Regions from separate parts of the Bradyrhizobium sp. 157 genome, predicted to be linked through region 1. Evidence: predicted binding sites of a transcription regulator. Region 1 holds the regulator's gene; each other region holds the start of a gene.
What was found. The regulator LexA, encoded in region 1, represses DNA repair genes until DNA is damaged. The targets are predictions, from matches to a motif close to TGTTCNNNNTGTGTTCNG.
Positions count from the first base shown of each region.

Region 2: the regulator LexA is predicted to act here: its motif matches at 2,169-2,186, upstream of IVA95_RS10040 (YifB family Mg chelatase-like AAA ATPase).
Region 3: the regulator LexA is predicted to act here: its motif matches at 1,410-1,427, upstream of IVA95_RS20895 (DUF3072 domain-containing protein).
Region 4: the regulator LexA is predicted to act here: its motif matches at 1,858-1,875, upstream of IVA95_RS11845 (single-stranded DNA-binding protein).

Region 1 is NZ_JADPKF010000088.1:7,892-12,001, forward strand. It holds gene IVA95_RS24680 (ComEC/Rec2 family competence protein) at 1-1,045, shown strand, start outside; gene IVA95_RS24685 (hypothetical protein) at 1,053-1,280, opposite strand; gene IVA95_RS24690 (hypothetical protein) at 1,367-1,789, opposite strand; gene lexA (transcriptional repressor LexA) at 2,019-2,720, opposite strand; gene glp (gephyrin-like molybdotransferase Glp) at 2,924-4,110, opposite strand, start outside.
Region 2 is NZ_JADPKF010000044.1:26,369-30,478, reverse strand. It holds gene IVA95_RS10060 (MBL fold metallo-hydrolase) at 77-1,060, shown strand; gene IVA95_RS10055 (hypothetical protein) at 1,191-1,499, shown strand; gene IVA95_RS10050 (hypothetical protein) at 1,570-1,857, shown strand; gene IVA95_RS10045 (hypothetical protein) at 1,896-2,078, shown strand; gene IVA95_RS10040 (YifB family Mg chelatase-like AAA ATPase) at 2,237-3,775, shown strand; gene IVA95_RS10035 (hypothetical protein) at 3,948-4,110, shown strand, end outside.
Region 3 is NZ_JADPKF010000079.1:36,604-40,713, forward strand. It holds gene IVA95_RS20870 (AsmA family protein) at 1-155, shown strand, start outside; gene IVA95_RS20875 (hypothetical protein) at 215-700, opposite strand; gene IVA95_RS20885 (hypothetical protein) at 895-1,107, opposite strand; gene IVA95_RS20890 (hypothetical protein) at 1,097-1,261, opposite strand; gene IVA95_RS20895 (DUF3072 domain-containing protein) at 1,479-1,658, shown strand; gene IVA95_RS20900 (DUF2934 domain-containing protein) at 1,962-2,123, shown strand; gene IVA95_RS20905 (hypothetical protein) at 2,212-2,706, shown strand; gene IVA95_RS20910 (SDR family oxidoreductase) at 2,727-3,980, shown strand; gene IVA95_RS20915 (DUF2269 domain-containing protein) at 3,980-4,110, shown strand, end outside.
Region 4 is NZ_JADPKF010000054.1:13,302-17,411, forward strand. It holds gene IVA95_RS11835 (outer membrane protein) at 1-599, opposite strand, end outside; gene IVA95_RS11840 (outer membrane beta-barrel protein) at 825-1,571, opposite strand; gene IVA95_RS11845 (single-stranded DNA-binding protein) at 2,078-2,566, shown strand; gene IVA95_RS11850 (DUF2306 domain-containing protein) at 2,828-3,226, shown strand; gene gyrA (DNA gyrase subunit A) at 3,419-4,110, shown strand, end outside.

The DNA of each region.
Region 1 (4,110 bases):
GGCGCTGGTGCAGATCGGCATGCCGCGCCTGTTCGCGACGGCGGATCATACCGCAACCGCGCGCGTGGCGCTGTGGGGCGGCCGCGAAGTCACCATGCTGCTGCTGGCCTCACTGATAGCGGGGCTTGCGACCACACCTTACGCGGCCTTTCACTTTCACCGGGTCACGCCTTACGGCGTGCTGGCCAACCTCGCGGCGATGCCGGTGGTGTCAGCACTGGTAATGCCGGCGGGCCTGTTCGGCCTCGTTGCGATGCCGTTCGGCTTCGATCGCCCGTTCTGGGCGGTCATGGGCGTCGGCATCGACTGGATGATCGTGGTCACGCAATGGGTCGCGGCGTTACCCGGTGCGGTCGGCCGGGTGCCGGCCTTCGGCATCGGCCCGCTGATTGCGGCAAGCCTCGGCATCATCCTGCTCGGCCTGTTGCGCACTCCGCTGCGCTGGTCGGGTGCGGCGCTGGTGCTGGCAGCGGCATTGTGGGCGGCGCGGGCACCGCAGCCGGACATCCTGATTTCCGCCGACGGGCGCAATGTCGGGGTCCGCGGCCAGGATGGCCGGCTGCACCTGATGCACGCGGCCAAGGGATCTCGGGACATCTTCCTTTTAAAGGAGTGGCTGGCGGCGGATGCGGATGCGCGGACGGCGGCTGACGCGTCGCTCACATCGGGCGTTTCATGCGACGATTTCGGCTGCGTCGTCCAATCCGCCGGTGGCGGCCTGATCGCGCAGGCCTTCAGGCCCGAGGCGCTGGCGGACGATTGCGAGCGCGCGGCGCTGATCGTGACGCTGCGGCAGGCCCCCGCAGCCTGTGGCGCTTCCGTTATCGATGCTGAACGGCTGCGGCGGCAGGGCGCGATGGCGTTGCGGCGCAGCCGGGAGGGATTTGTCGTCGATGCGGTCAAGCCGAGGGGCGTAGACCGCCCCTGGTCGCCGGTCATTGCTGACGAGAGCGAGGCCGACACCACCGTTCTTGCGCCGCGCATTGTGCCGCCCCGCGCGGTCGACGCCACGCCGGCCGAGGCAGATCTTCAGGCGGAGGAGTAGACGAGCGTCAGTGCTCGTCGACCGTGGGTTTGGCTGGTATTTCGAATGCACCGAGGTGGAATTCCTCCGGGGCATCAGGCGCCGAGGGCAGAGCGACCAGCGTGAACGACGCGTCGGGGAATTGCTGCCAGATTGCGAGATCTTCGGCCGTGATGGTGAGCCAGCCGTACCTGAACATGTACCGCCCGGGCTCAGTGACGCGCCCGGCTTTTTGCCACGTAACCTTGTTAACCACCGGCTGCCCCCTGCGGTGCCGAGTTCTGAAAAATGTACCACCATGATCCGCCGGCCTGGACCGGCGGATCATATGCGCGTGGGCGTTTATCCGGTCACGATCGATTCGGCCGTAGGTGCTTCCGTTACCTTTGGCGCACGTTCGCCACCGGTCTGGACCACCGGCAATTGCAGCACGGTCGCGCGCTGGCCTTCGCAAAGCTGCGTCACCAGCACATGGCTTCCATCGGGAAATTCGATCGCGTCATGATGACGGTCGGATATATGGGGGTCGATTTGATTGAACTTGCCGACCCGCCAGTCGGTGGTTCGAGTCCAGATCCACCGGTTGTCGTATTTGACGTCCTCAGCGAACGCCAGTTCGGTGCCGGGAAGCATGCAGACCGCCACTGCAGGCTCGCGTTCCGACGCAAAGCCGCGGGTCGATGTACCGCGGAATGTCGTTGTGATCAGCGTCTCGCCGACCTGGGCAGGCCGCGTAGCCACAGCATGCAGGCTATAGTCACACATCGGATGGCTCCCTCGTTTGAGATAGCTGACCCGTGTCTAGAAGGAGGCACAGGCCTCTATCAGAGTGGACATGGCGCAGAGCCTTTTCTTCTTTCTGGGCAATTCTGCGACTGGCGCACTGCGCCACATTCACAAACGCGCTAACGTGCCTTAGTTCCACACGCGCAACAAAAAACCCCGGCCGAGGGCCGGGGCTGGCTTTCGTCACGGCGCCGGAGCGCATAACGGGTCAGTATTTGCGGTACAGCCCGATCAGCTTGCCCTGAATCCGGACCCGGTTCGGCGGCAGGATGCGGACTTCATAGGCGGCGTTGGCCGGCTCGAGCGCAATCGAGGCGCCGCGGCGGCGGAAGCGCTTCAGGGTGGCCTCTTCCTCGTCGATCAACGCCACCACGATATCACCGGTGTCGGCGGTCTCGTTGCGCTGGATCAGCGCCATGTCGCCGTCGAGGATGCCGGCATCCACCATGGAATCGCCGCGCACTTCGAGCGCGTAATGCTCGCCGGAGCCGAGCATGTCCGGCGGCACGCTGATGGTGTGGCTGCGCGTCTGCAGCGCCTCGATCGGCGTACCGGCGGCAATCCGGCCCATGACAGGCACAGCGACTGGGCGATTGCCGTCGTCCTCGGCGGCCGGCGCGCTCACCGTGCGCTTGCCGAGCGTGCCCTCGATGACGCTCGGCGTGAAGCCGCGGCGGCCGTTGGCGGCGGCAGCGAGCTCGGGCAGCTTGATGACTTCGATGGCGCGGGCGCGGTTGGGCAGGCGGCGGATGAAGCCGCGCTCCTCCAACGCCGTGATGAGGCGGTGGATTCCGGATTTCGAGCGCAGATCGAGCGCATCCTTCATCTCGTCGAACGAGGGCGGCACGCCGGCCTCTTTCAGCCGTTCATTGATGAAACGCAGAAGTTCATACTGTTTGCGCGTAAGCATCGCGAGCAATCCCCCGGTTGGCGTCGTCTCGTTCCGAATCTTTAGCGCCCAGATCGTGGAGTCCCCAAACTCTCAACCAAAGACACTAGCAGTCGAAACAAATCATGAACGGACACTATATGTTCGATATGTGTTCCGCAACCATTTAATTTGAGGTGAACGCATTGCGGTTCCGGTCCAAGGTGCTGTTGGAACGCCGTTCGTCATTCCGGCAGCCGGAGCAACTCGCAACGCGATCCCTTTGCGGCAGCCGGCGCGAACGGCGGACGTATCACAAGTGCCCGTGCCGCAGCGAGATTCCCTGATAGTGACGAGTCCTGATGGTTCACCGGCACGGCGACCAGCGTGCCGTCGTCGCGGGCTTCGAGGCGAGCGCGAAGATAGTCTTCGCGCTGGTCGTTGGCGGCGAGATCGCAGCCGAGCAGGGCGTTTTCGCGCGGATGATTGACGTGGTCGCGGCCCGATAAGGCGCGAATCAGCGGCACCAGAAACAGGAAGCCGCAGACATAGGAGGAGACGGGATTGCCGGGCAGGCCGATCACCCGCATCGCGCCCAACCTGCCGTGCATCATCGGCTTGCCTGGCCGCATCGCGATCCGCCAGAACGCCATGGCGACGCCCTCGGCCTCCAGCGACCGCTTGACGAGGTCGTGGTCGCCGACCGAGGCGCCGCCCACGGTGATCAGGACGTCCGCGTCGGCGTTGCGGGCACGGCGGATGCCCTCCGTGGTGGCGGCGACGGTGTCGGCGGCGATCCCGAGGTCGATGATTTCTGCGCCCTCGGCTCGCGCCAGCGCTCGCAAGCCGTAGCCGTTGGAATAGACGATCTGGCCGGGGCTGGGGGTTGCGCCTGGCATCACCAGTTCGTCGCCGGTCGCCAGCATCGCCACTTTCGGGCGGCGGTGCACCGCAAGCTCCGGGTAGTTCATGCCGGCGGCAAGCGAGAGATCGCGGTCGGTGAGGCGGCGCCCGCGTTTGAGGAGGACGTCGCCTTCGCGGAAATCAACGCCCGCTGGGCGGATATGCCGTCCCGGAACGGCAGCTTCCGTGATGGTGATATGATCGCCCTCGATGGCAGCGTCTTCCTGGATGACGACGGCGTCTGCGCCATCGGGGATCACGCCGCCGGTAAAGATCCGCACCGCTTCGCCTGGGCCTACCTTCCGCTCGAACGGGCGGCCGGCGGCGACCTCGCCGATCACCTTCAGCCGTGCGCCGACATCGGCGGCGTCGGCCGCGCGCACCGCATAGCCGTCCATCGCCGACATCGCCTGCGGCGGCTGCGTCCGCCGCGCGGCGACGTCGCGTGCGAGAATGCGGTGATACGCTTCATCGAGCGCCACCATTTCTTCGGGCAGCGCCGCTGCGCCGGCAAGGATCGCGGCAAGCG
Region 2 (4,110 bases), on a different contig from region 1:
AGCGGGCGCAGCCTGCGCCTGCGGATGAATCCGTCCGGGCACGTACTGCAATCAGTAAATTAGTGGAGGAAGACGCATGACGACGAATTTTTCGCGACGGTCTTTGCTTGCGCTCGGCGCAGGACTCGGAATGGGTCTTGGCGCTTCAACGATGCTCGGCGGCAGCGCGCTGGCCAAGGCGCCGAAGCTCGGCACGCAGGCGCCCTACTGGCACCGCTTCATCCTCGGCGACGCCGAAGTGACCGTCGTCTCCGATGGCCCGCTTCCGCTCGGCGATCCCTCCGGCACGTTTACCGGCGTGCCGAAAGAGGAAGTGAAGAAGATGCTGTCCGACAACTTCCTCAATCCGGACAACGTCGTGCTCGAGCAGAACTCGCCGATCGTGAATACCGGCGACAGACTGATCCTGTTCGATACCGGCATGGGCACGTTAAAAGCATTTGGCCCGACCACCGGCCAGCAGCAGAAAAACATGATGGCGGCCGGCATCAAGCCGAGCGATATCGACGCCGTGGTGTGCTCGCACGCGCATATCGATCACATCGGCGGCCTGGTCGGCGCCGACGACAAGCCGCTATTCCCGAACGCGCAGGTCTACATCGCCCAGAGCGATTTCGATTTCTGGACCGATGAAGGCAAGCTCGGCAGTCCCTTAAAGGATTTTGTGATCCACGCCCGCAAGAATCTGCTGCCGGTACGCGACCGCATCGTCTTCATCAAGGACAACCAGGAATTCTTGCCCGGCGTCACCGCGCTCGCAGCGCCCGGCCACACCGTCGGCCACACCATCTACATGGTGAGCTCGAAGGGCAAATCGTTCTGCTTCCTCGGCGACCTCTCGCACCACGCGGTGCTCTTGCTGGAGAAACCGCGGATGGAATTCGCCTACGACAGCGACCCGAAGCAGGCGGCCGCCTCGCGGGTGAAGATGCTGGACATGCTGGCCGCCCAGAAGATCCCGGTCATGTCTTATCACTTCGCCTGGCCCGGCTACGGCCACGTCGCCAAGAACGGCGACGGTTTCAGGTATTACCCCGAGCCGATGAACATGCAGCTTTGAACGGCTCAGTCTTCCGGGGCGGCTGGTCCGCCCCGGACGTCGCCCGGCCAGCACGCAGCGCTAGGGATACGCCTTCGTTTGCGTAAGCCTTGATCAGCGAATCACGACGTAACGATCACGGAGTCTCCCATTGGCCGAACAACCGCCCGCCAAATCCGATCTCATCTATGAGGACACTGGAGCCATGGCTCCGGTGGTCTATTTCGACATCGTCGGTGCCTACGGCACCATGAACGGCGCGATCGAGGTCGAACTCGCGACTCGCATCCTGGTGCCGAAGCCGGATGGTTCGACCGAAGTGAAATTCATCTCCTCCGGCCGCATCCGCTGCAGCGCCAACGCGGCCGCCAATTTGCGCAACGGGCTGGATGCAGCGCTGAAGATGCTGGAGCAGCCGCAGGGTAGTGCGGCGGCGATTGCGGCGGGGAAGCTGAATTGAGCTCCCCAACCATGTCTTAGGAACCATCGCGCTTCGCCGAAATTGGTCTTTCCTCAGGGAGCAAAGCACCATGAAGCGGATCGCGATCATCCTGAGCGCACTGCTTGGCAGTTATGCGTTCGCCTTGGCACAAGGTTCCCCCAGCGGGCGAGGATCCACGACCGGCGATCCCGCCGCCAGTTCGGCAAACCCCCGCGCGGCGCCAACCGCAACCACCGGCTCGAGTACATCCAATCCCGGCGGTAGCGGAACGTCTACCTCAGGCAGGAGAGACGACAATGAGGATCAGGGCCGCGACAAGATGCCCGAGAGCGACATGAGCGTCCGGCCACAGGACCAGCAACCCAAGCCGAAGTAACATCTCGGCCGCTGGCAGCCAGTTTGGAGGCCCGGCAAATGACCAAAGATATCATAGTGATCGGCTCTGGGATGCTCGTCGTCTGGCTTGGCGTGTGGAGCGTACGGGGTAACCCCGAGAATGAGAGCCGTGCAAAGACAGACGCAGTGCGCGTTCTCGCCGACGATCCGGCGCTGAAGCTTGTTTCCGAGCAGAGCCCGTACATGCGAACGGAGCGCTAGCTGATAGGCAAGCGCCGGTCAAAATGTTGACGAGCGGTTGAGCACCGGTATGTCGATGCAGGACGTGCGCTGACACGCCTAGGCGCATAATGTTCTCGCAATGTTCTTGACTTGCCCTCCGGTTCCCCGCTACCTTCGATTGCGTCGCGGGGGGCAGCATGGTTGCGCGGGTATCTACCGTAGCTTTTGAGGGGATCGAGGCTCGCGCGGTCGACGTCCAGGTGCAGGTCGCGCCCGGGCTGCCGGCGTTTGCGATCGTGGGTCTGCCCGACAAGGCGGTCTCAGAGGCGCGCGAGCGGGTGCGCTCGGCGCTGATCGCCTCGGGGCTGGCCCTGCCGGCGCGGCGGATCATCGTCAATCTGGCGCCGGCCGATCTGCCGAAGGAAGGCAGCCATTACGATCTGCCGATCGCGCTCGGCCTGATGGCTGCGATCGGCGCGATTCCCCCCGATGCGCTCAACGGCTTTACCGTGCTCGGCGAACTCGGCCTCGACGGCTCGATCGCGCCCGTTGCAGGCGTGTTGCCGGCCGCGATCGGCGCGAACGCGCGCGAGGAGGGGCTGATTTGTCCCGCGGCGTGCGGAACGGAAGCGGCCTGGGCGAGCCCGGACATCCAGATCATCGCGGCCAAATCGCTGATCCAGATCGCCAACCATTTTAAAGGCACGCAGGTGCTGTCGCGGCCGCAGCCGAAAGTGCACGAGCCGGAAGCGACGCATCTGGACTTGCGCGATATCAAGGGCCAGGAGAGCGCCAAGCGCGCGCTGGAGATCGCCGCGGCAGGCGGACATCATTTGCTGATGATCGGCTCGCCCGGCGCAGGCAAGTCGATGCTGGCGGCGCGGCTGCCTTCGATCCTGCCGCCGCTGTCGCCATCCGAACTTCTGGAAGTGTCGATGATCGCCTCCGTCGCCGGCGAAATCCGCGACGGCGCGCTGACCGCGCGGCGGCCGTTCCGCGCACCGCATCATTCCGCCAGCATGGCTGCGCTGACCGGCGGCGGCCTGCGCGCAAAACCCGGCGAGATTTCGCTGGCGCATCAGGGCGTGTTGTTTCTCGACGAACTGCCGGAGTTCGATCCGCGCGTTCTCGACTCGCTGCGCCAGCCGCTGGAGAACGGCGAGGTCTCGGTCTCCCGCGCCAACCACCGCGTTACTTATCCGGCCCGCTTCATGCTAGTCGCGGCGATGAACCCGTGCCGCTGCGGCCAAGCCTACGATCCCGGCTATTCCTGCAGGCGCGCACCGGTCGACCGCTGCACGTCGGATTACCAGATGCGCATCTCCGGCCCGCTGATGGACCGCATCGACCTGCGCATCGAGGTGCCGGCGGTCACCGCCGCCGACCTGATCCTGCCGCCGCCTTCCGAAGGCTCGGCGGAAGTCGCAGCCCGCGTCGCCGCCGCGCGCGACATCCAGCTCGCGCGCTATGCGGCGGCCGGCATGCCGCATGTCCGCACCAATGCCGAAGCACCGGCCTCGCTTTTGGAAACGATCGCGCAGCCAGATGCACAAGGCCAAAAACTTTTGCGCGACGCCGCCGAAACCATGAAGCTGACCGCGCGCGGCTATCACCGCGTGCTGCGCGTCGCACGCACGCTCGCCGACCTCGATCGTGCGGAAAAGATCGGCCGGCTGCACCTGGCGGAGGCGCTTTCGTATCGTGCGCTGGCGGAGGATTTGCGAAGAGCGGCGTAGGTCCGCGGCCGCCGGCCGGCCAAGCGACGTCGGACCTCTCGTCCCACTCGCGACCAAGATAGTCCCCCGCCACAAAAAACAACTCGCGTCAACGCGGCGGTAATTAGTTTCCTTTACCCTCTGCCAACCATAAGTCCGATGTCGCGGGCTTATGGTGAGCGAGTAGCGTGTCATGTTGCGTTTGAATATCCTGGCCTCGGTGATTCCGCTGGCAATTGTCACCCTGTTCGCGCGCGGTGAATTTTTCGCCGGTCCGCGGCCCTGCATCGAAATATCAGGCACTTCCGTCCAGATCGCCACCCTCTCCTGGCAGCCGCACCGGCACGTCAGTTTCA
Region 3 (4,110 bases), on a different contig from region 1:
CGGGCGCAGCGCCCTTGCTCGATGCGGTGAAGGACCGCAAGACGCGCGATGCGGTGCGCTCGGTGATCGAGCGGTTTACCGGTGGAGGATCGCGGCAGGCGGTACCGGAGGCGGCGGCGGACGCGCCGGCCAATGCACCGGCGAAAGCGAATTAACGTCAGCGTAATCCGCCTTAACGACCCCGGGTTGACGGATTACGCCTTAGCTAATCCGCTTACTGGGCTTGGTAGCTGGAAAACAAAGCGACGACGTCGACCAATGTGGCAGCTCCCGCCGCAACGACGATCACCAACGTGAACGCGTGAAGGAGATACTTTTTATACGCAGGTCGCTTTTCGCGCTCGGCCGCAAATTCTCTTGCGAACGGTTTTGAGAAAACGAGGAGCAATGCGGCAGCCAGACTCAGAACGCCTATTATCGCGGCCCAGATGACGCCGACATGCACCGGGCCAGAAAAGCCCCAAAATGCAAAGGCGGTAGATCCCGCAGCAAGAAAATAAAATGCCGCACCTGCATATCGCGCAATTTTGCTGAACAGCCAGAGGCCCAGCAAAACGACCAGCGCGGCCACCGCGTGAATCGCAAGACCATCCCCAAGGCGCGGCAGATACCACTGCGAATAGATGAAAAAGCTGCAATTTACGGCCGCGATCAAAGCTAAAAGATAAAGCGCCGCCCTGTAGCCGCATCGCTCAAGCATGCAACCTCCTCCGAAATTAATTCATGGAATGTTATCGCTGCGCCGATCACCGATGCTATGCGGCCTGTTGAGAAAGTAATCCCGATTGCCCAGCGCCGCTTCGGCATATTGATCGATCGCGACAACGATTGCCTGGACGTGGGCATGGCACCATCCTTCCCGCGTCGCCCTGATCCGAACCTCCGCCAGGGCTTTTAGCCACGGCGGGTTATCTGCGTTGGGGTCGTACCATCTGAGTAGTGCTGACATCGCCCGCCTCTGTTGATGAAATCTTCCAACTCCGCCCGCTTGCGCGCGAGCAGGAGCTGCGCCCGCGCATTATCCAGGCCGGATTGATTGAGCTGACGAGCAAGCTGATCCAGTTCGGCAATCCGCCGGCGCAGGGCTTGAATGGGATCATCGCTCACGGCGGCCAGGCGCCCCGATCGCGGGCTTCCTGCTGACCGCACGGACCTCCAGCTTCAGCCGCTCATCGACATTGAGCAGCCGCTCTTCGCCGCCAAGCCGGTTCCGTTCGCCGATGAGGCCGACCATGGTGGCCCGCATGGCCATCAGACGCATTGCTGCTTCCGAACAGTCCTCATCCCGGTTGACCTGTTTGCGGATGTTATCCTCCGCGCTCAGCATCTCCGACCGTAAGAACCTGATTTTTCTGCGAATTTCATTCAATTTGTTGTCCATGGACCACCTCGCTGCGGTAGAGCCCTATAAGAACAAATAAAGAACAAATTTCAAGTTAAGAGTTCGGATCGAATCGAAGATTCTTTGGGGTTCCAGAATGTCCCGTCTCCCGGACCAGGTGGATGCGCCGATGACGCCGCGCCAATTGGCGACGCTGCGCATGCTCAGCGCCGAGGCCTATCAGCCAAAACTATTTGAGAACAACCTGACGGCACGGGAAGCCGAGCGACGGATCGCGGCGCTGAAGGCGGAGATCGAATTGGCGAATTCGTTCTGAGCCGTCCTTAACCGGGGCGATAGGAAGCCGGCGCGCGCTGCCACAGCCCTAGTCGATTGCGCTACCTCTATTCCAAAACCGACCTAAGCCCGGTTTCATCCAGGAACCTTGCTCCTCGCTGCGCGCTTATCCCGAAGTGCAAGGCAAGCCGTCATGCAGCGCTGCGCGTAGACGCGATGGCGACTGCATGCGTCAGGAAGGAGGTTGCAGCCTCGCGACGGTCGCAAGCTTCGACGTGACGTCCCAATCGCTGAGATCAGCCGCGCGACAGCTACCGTGCAGAGATGGAAGGAGGAGACCTTGATGACCGAGCCAACCGAACAGGAAATTAAAAAGCGCGCCTATGAGATCTGGGAGCGCAACGGCAAGCCCGAAGGCAAGGAAGACGAATTCTGGCGCCTGGCGGAGCAGGAGTTGCGAAATGAGGACAAGTCCTCGCCCGTCCGCACTCCCGATACGCTGTGATGGACAGGACCGCTTAGCCGGAAAGCCGATGTCTCATCCCGCCGCGGCCGAAACGATATTGTTGTATTTTGTCCTGCCGGTTTGGCTATTGGCCGGGTTTGCCGATTACCTCTGCCATCGCGCTACGCGGATCGAATTGACGAGCGGCTACAAGGAATCGCTGCTTCATCTGTTGATGTTGGCAGAGATAGGCATTCCCCTCATGGCGGCGATGTTCTTTGAGATCAACGCGCTCATCATCGCGATCATGATTGTCTGCTTCGTTCTGCATCAATTGACGGCGTGGTGGGACACAACATTCGCCAGCCAAAAGCGAACCATCCCGCCCATCGAACAGCATGTGCATAGTTTTCTCGAGCTGATGCCTCTCACGGCCATGCTCATCGTCACCGCGTTAAATTGGCCGCAGTTTCTCAGCCTGTGGGGACTTGGCCCCGAGGCTGCGCGCTATGACCTTGTTCTCAAGCAGCACCCGCTGCCCTGGCAATTCGTCGCCGGTTTCTTGTCGGCTTCCGTGTTGTTTGAGGTGCTTCCCTTTCTGGAGGAATTCGTTCGGAGCCTGCGTTCGCGGAAGCAGGCGTGACTTTCAATGCGGAGCCGGTCATGAAAATTGCTGTTATAGGAGGGACCGGGCTGATCGGATCGACACTCGTGGCTCACCTGTCTTCGCGCGGTCATTCCGTCGTTTCGATGAGCAGGAGCGGCAACGTCGATATCTCCAAGGCGACGTCGCCAGCATACTGGCTGCCGCATCTCGCTGGCGTCGAGGCGGTCGTGAATTGCGCAGGGGTGCTCCAGGACAGCCCGGGCGATTCCACCTCAATGGTGCATCATCACGGCATCGCGAACCTCTTTGCCGCTTGCGAGCAGCTCCAGATCCGTCGCGTCATCCATTTTTCTGCAATCGGCGTCGACCGAGAAACCCCGAGCGAATTTTCCCGATCGAAATTGGCCGGCGACAAGGCGCTGATGGAGCGCGATCTCGATTGGGTCATCTTGCGGCCCGCAGTGGTGATCGGCCGCCCGGCTTATGGCGCCAGCGCGCTGATGCGAGGCCTGGCCGCGCTGCCCGCCATTCCCGTGATGCCGAACACGGGACAGCTCCAGATCGTCCTGCTGGAGGACGTCGTACGGACCGTGGAGCATTTTCTCGACCCCGCCACGCCGGCACGGCAGGTTGTCGAGCTGGTCGGCCCGCAGCGCTATTCCTTCGGCGAAGTCGTCGCGCTGATCCGCCGCTGGTGCCGCTGGCCGCCGGCACGGGAAATTCGCCTGCCGCAGTTCGCTTCCAGCCTCATGTACAAGCTTGGCGACATGATTTCGTATCTCGGCTGGCGGCCTCCCGTACGAAGCACGGCCGAGCGCGAGATGGTGCGCGGCGCCGTTGGCAATCTCGAAGACATGCAGCGGCTCGGGCTGCAGCCCAAAAGCCTTCCGGAATTCTTCGCCGCTGAACCGGCTTCCGTGCAGGAACGCTGGTTTGCCGGCATGTACCTGGTCAAGCCCGCGATATTTATCGTCTTGTCCCTGTTCTGGCTCTCGACCGCGTTCGTCTCGCTGGGGCCGGGCTGGGGGTATGGCATGGGCCTCATGGGCGAAGGCGGCGTGGAAGGAACGGCTGCCGCGCTCACGGTCATCGCGGGCGCCCTGGCCGATCTGGTCATTGGACTTGCGATCGCCTATAGGCCGACCAGCCGTTACGGCCTCTATGCGGCCATCGCCATTTCCTTCGCTTACGCGATCATCGGCACCATCCTGGTGCCGCGGCTCTGGGCCGATCCGCTGGGACCGATGCTGAAGATCTGGCCGATCATCGTGTTGCATTTCGCGGCGCTGGCGGTGCTCGAGGACCGGTGATGCTGTATTTCGTCCTTAAATATCTCCATGTCGTCGGCGCCGCCGTGCTGCTCGGCACCGGCGCGGGCATCGCCTTTTTCATGCTGGCGGCTCACCTCGGCGGCAAGCCGGCCGTGATCGCCGGCGTCGC
Region 4 (4,110 bases), on a different contig from region 1:
CCCGACGCAAGGCCGCCCGGGACGGCGGCCGTGAAGTAGTTTTGGCTCTCGAAGCTGCGATAGAGGTACTCGGCCTTCACCGACCACTTCGGCGCGAACATCACCTCGACACCAGCACCGAGAGTCCAGCCGGAGTGGATCTTGCTGTCCGATACGCTCACGCCAAGCGCCGACAGCGTCAGACGGTTGTCGGCCCACGCGTAACCACCGGTGCCGTACACGAGGACCTGATCAAACGCGTAGCCGATGCGGCCACGAACGGTGCCCATGTCGCGGATCCGGGTCTCGACCGCGAAAAGCGCCGGGTTGCCCACGGTCGCGCCGACATCCGCCCAAGCGGCATCGGCCTCGACGCCGAGCACGAGGTTGCCGGCCTGCCAGTTGTAGCCGAGCGTACCGCCGGCGAAGCCGCCGCTGATCCCATCGCTGTTTTCCTGGGCGTAGCCGCCCATCGCACCGATGTAGAATCCGGTCCAGGTATTGATCGCGATCGCTGCGGCGGGCGCCTTGGTGTAGGGCCTGGCAGCAAGATCGGCGGCCATCGCGGGCGCCATCCCAAGCGCGATCAGGCCAGTGGTGGTCAGCAGAATCTTCTTCACTTTCTTTTCCTTTCGCGGCTCCAAAGCAACTTTCCTCAGCCGTCAATTCGAGGTTGCTGGGGCATATAGCGCGAAGTTCCCGCAAAATGCTGTCGCGGAAATACCACATGTGGGTCAAAAGCGTGGAGAGAACAACCAGCGCGCGTGACAATTGCGTTGGGCTACAACCAAACAAAAAGGCCGGCGTGAAGCCGGCCTTTCCGTAGTCCCGCGCTGGCGTTGCGATCAGTACTTCGCGACGACCGGGCCGCCCCAGCGATAGTTGACGCGAACGGTGACGATATCGACGTCCTGGCTGATCCGGTCGGTGCCGAAGAAGGCGCCGGCCGTGTCGACGAAGGTGTGGTCGCGGTCCTCCATGAACAGGTGATTGTATTCGACGCCGACCGACCAGTTCGGGGCGAAGCCGAATTCGATGCCCGCGCCGACCACGGCACCCCAACGGGTGTCGTCGCCGGTGGTGGCAACCAGGAGGCCCGTGGGAACATCAAAGATGCGGTAACGATCCGCGGTGACGGCCGCACCGCCCTTGACGTAGAACAGAACGTTGTTGGCGGCGTAACCGACCTGGCCCGTGATCAGGCCGAACGCATCGATGCGCGACTCGTTGCGGAGTGTAGGATCGATCAGGCTCACATTGCTGCCCTGGAAGTCGGCCCAGTTACCCTGGCCTTCAATACCGAACACCCAGGTGCCGGCCTGCCAGCGATAACCGATCTGACCACCGGCGGTGCCGCCGTCTGCGTCATGGCAACCCTCCGCGATGCTGCCGCCGGCGACCGGCAGGAAGTCCCAGCACTTGCGGCTCGTACCCCAGCCGCCGTTGGCACCGATGTAGAAGCCGGTCCAGTCATAGACAGCGGCGATCGGGGCTGGCGGCGCCTTGGTGTAAGGACGCGCAGCGAGGTCGGCCGCCGCCGCGGGTGCGGCGAACGCGATGAGAGCAACTGTAGCTAACAGATACTTCTTCATGATCTATCCCCAATTTTGTCCGCTTCCCGCTAGGCCTGAAGCGTTGTTGTGACGCGAGCACCCGCGCCGCTGGAGAATTCTATAGCGCGACTCGCGCAGAAATGGCGTGTCCCGGATGCAACAGGCGCCAGCCAAGTTTATGGAAGGAAGCTTATGATTTATCTGGTATAATTGGAACCGAGGCGGGAACTTTCGGGTTCCGTTTCGTCTCTTTCGGTTCCCCCGTGAGTTCCCGGGGTTCGCTTATAGATTGCAAAGCCGCAGCCGGGCAGACGGGGGCTGTTTGTGGAACAAAGCTGGAACGCACACGTGGGCGATGCTATATGTGGATAACCGGCGACTTGCCGAGGGATCGCCAAGTCATCGGGGCCTGTCAGTGTATAGGGTCCGGATGTCCGGGAGCGGACGCGGAAACGGACCAGCGACAGGTCAAGAACTGAAGACGGCCGGCACGGAAGCGGGCCGAACCAGTGATTTTTGCCGGCGATATCGAGTGGAGAGCGGCGATGGCGGGAAGCGTGAACAAGGTGATTCTGGTCGGCAACCTCGGCAAGGATCCTGAAATCCGGCGGACACAGGACGGGCGGCCGATCGCCAATCTGAGCATCGCGACATCGGAGACCTGGCGCGACAAGGGCACCGGCGAGCGCAAGGAAAAGACCGAGTGGCACCGCGTGGTGATCTTCAACGAGGGGCTTTGCAAGGTCGCCGAACAATATCTGAAGAAGGGCGCCAAGGTTTACATTGAGGGCCAGTTGCAGACGCGCAAATGGACCGACCAGAGCGGCGTCGACAAATATTCGACCGAGGTCGTGCTGCAGGGCTTCAACTCGAATCTGACCATGCTCGACGGCCGCGGCGGCGGCGGGGGCGGCAGCTTCGGCTCCGACGATTCCGGTGATTTCGGTTCAAGCGGTCCGGCTAGTTCCGCGCCGCGGCGGGCGGTCGCGGCAGGCAGCCGCAATAGCGATATGGACGACGACATCCCGTTCTGAGGCGAAGGCCCTCCGTCGGCCGCATATCTTGCCGCAGCAACGAAGCAGTGATGGTCGGGATCGAACCAGGCCATGACGGAATCGTGCACCTTCAACCCGTTGGCAATTCTCGAAGCTGGCCGACAGCCGTTGATTCAGGCGGGCGCACGCTCAACTTGACAGTGTCAAGATTTAACTTGACAATGGAAAGATTGATACGAGTATGGGCCGCGTGACGCGAGGGCTCGTTTTGGCCGAGCCCGCAATGGCCCGGAGTTTCAGATGTCGCTTGCTCCGTTGCTGGATGCCGCGCCCGCCATACCGGTTCATGCCATGGCAGCGATGGCCGCGTTCGCCCTTGGCGTCGTACAGTTCGCTGCGCCGAAGGGGACGCTGCCGCACCGGACGGTCGGCTGGATCTGGGTCAGCCTGATGGCCATCGTCGCCGCCAGCTCGTTCTGGATCCACGAGATCCGCTTGCTCGGCCCCTGGAGCCCGATCCATCTCCTGTCGATCCTGGTTCTGGCGATGTTGCCGGTCGCGGTCATTGCCGCGCGCGGGCACAATGTGAGCCGTCACCGCAAGACCATGATCGGCATTTTTAGCGGAGGGTTGATCATCGCCGGGCTGTTCACGCTCCTGCCGGGCCGGATCATGCACGCGGTGGTTTTCGGCCCTTAGGCGAAGGCCAAAAACGCCGTCCCGGGCGGGGTCTCTTACGGTCCCCAAACGGCCGCTCGCGGAAGCTGCCGCCGAGCCCGTAAGTCCATGAAAAAACGAGCGGAAAAACAGCTCCGCCTGACAGCTTCGGGGTGGTTATCGGACCCTCGATGCGCTATATGATTCTTAGCTGAGAACTGACTGGATTCCCCTTTGTCCGACAACGAAGACGACAAGCCCGGCGAGCCGCCGGAGCACTCCGACATTCGCCCCGTTTCCATCCTCGACGAGATGAAACGCTCCTATCTCGATTACGCCATGAGCGTGATCGTGGCGCGGGCGCTGCCGGACGCGCGCGACGGACTCAAGCCCGTGCATCGCCGTATTCTCTACGCGATGCACGAAAACGGCTTCGAGTGGAACAAGCCGTATCGCAAATCGGCGCGCACGGTCGGCGACGTCATCGGTAAATACCACCCCCACGGTGACCAGTCGGTCTATGACGCGCTGGTACGCATGGCGCAGGAATTCTCCATGCGCGTGCCGCTGATCGACGGCCAAGGCAATTTCGGCTCGGTGGACGGCGATATGGCGGCGGCCATGCGCTACACCGAATCCCGCCTGACCAAGATCGCGCAGAGCCTGCTCGACGACATCGACAAGGACACCGTCGACTTCCAGCCGAACTACGACAGTTCCGAAAAAGAGCCGACGGTCCTGCCGGCGAAATTCCCGAACCTTCTGGTCAACGGCGCGGGCGGCATCGCGGTCGGCATGGCGACCAACATCCCGCCGCACAATCTCGGCGAAGTCATCGACGCCTGCGTGGCGCTGATCGACAACCCCGCGCTTGCTATCGACGATCTCATCAACATCGTGCCGGGCCCGGATTTCCCGACGGGGGG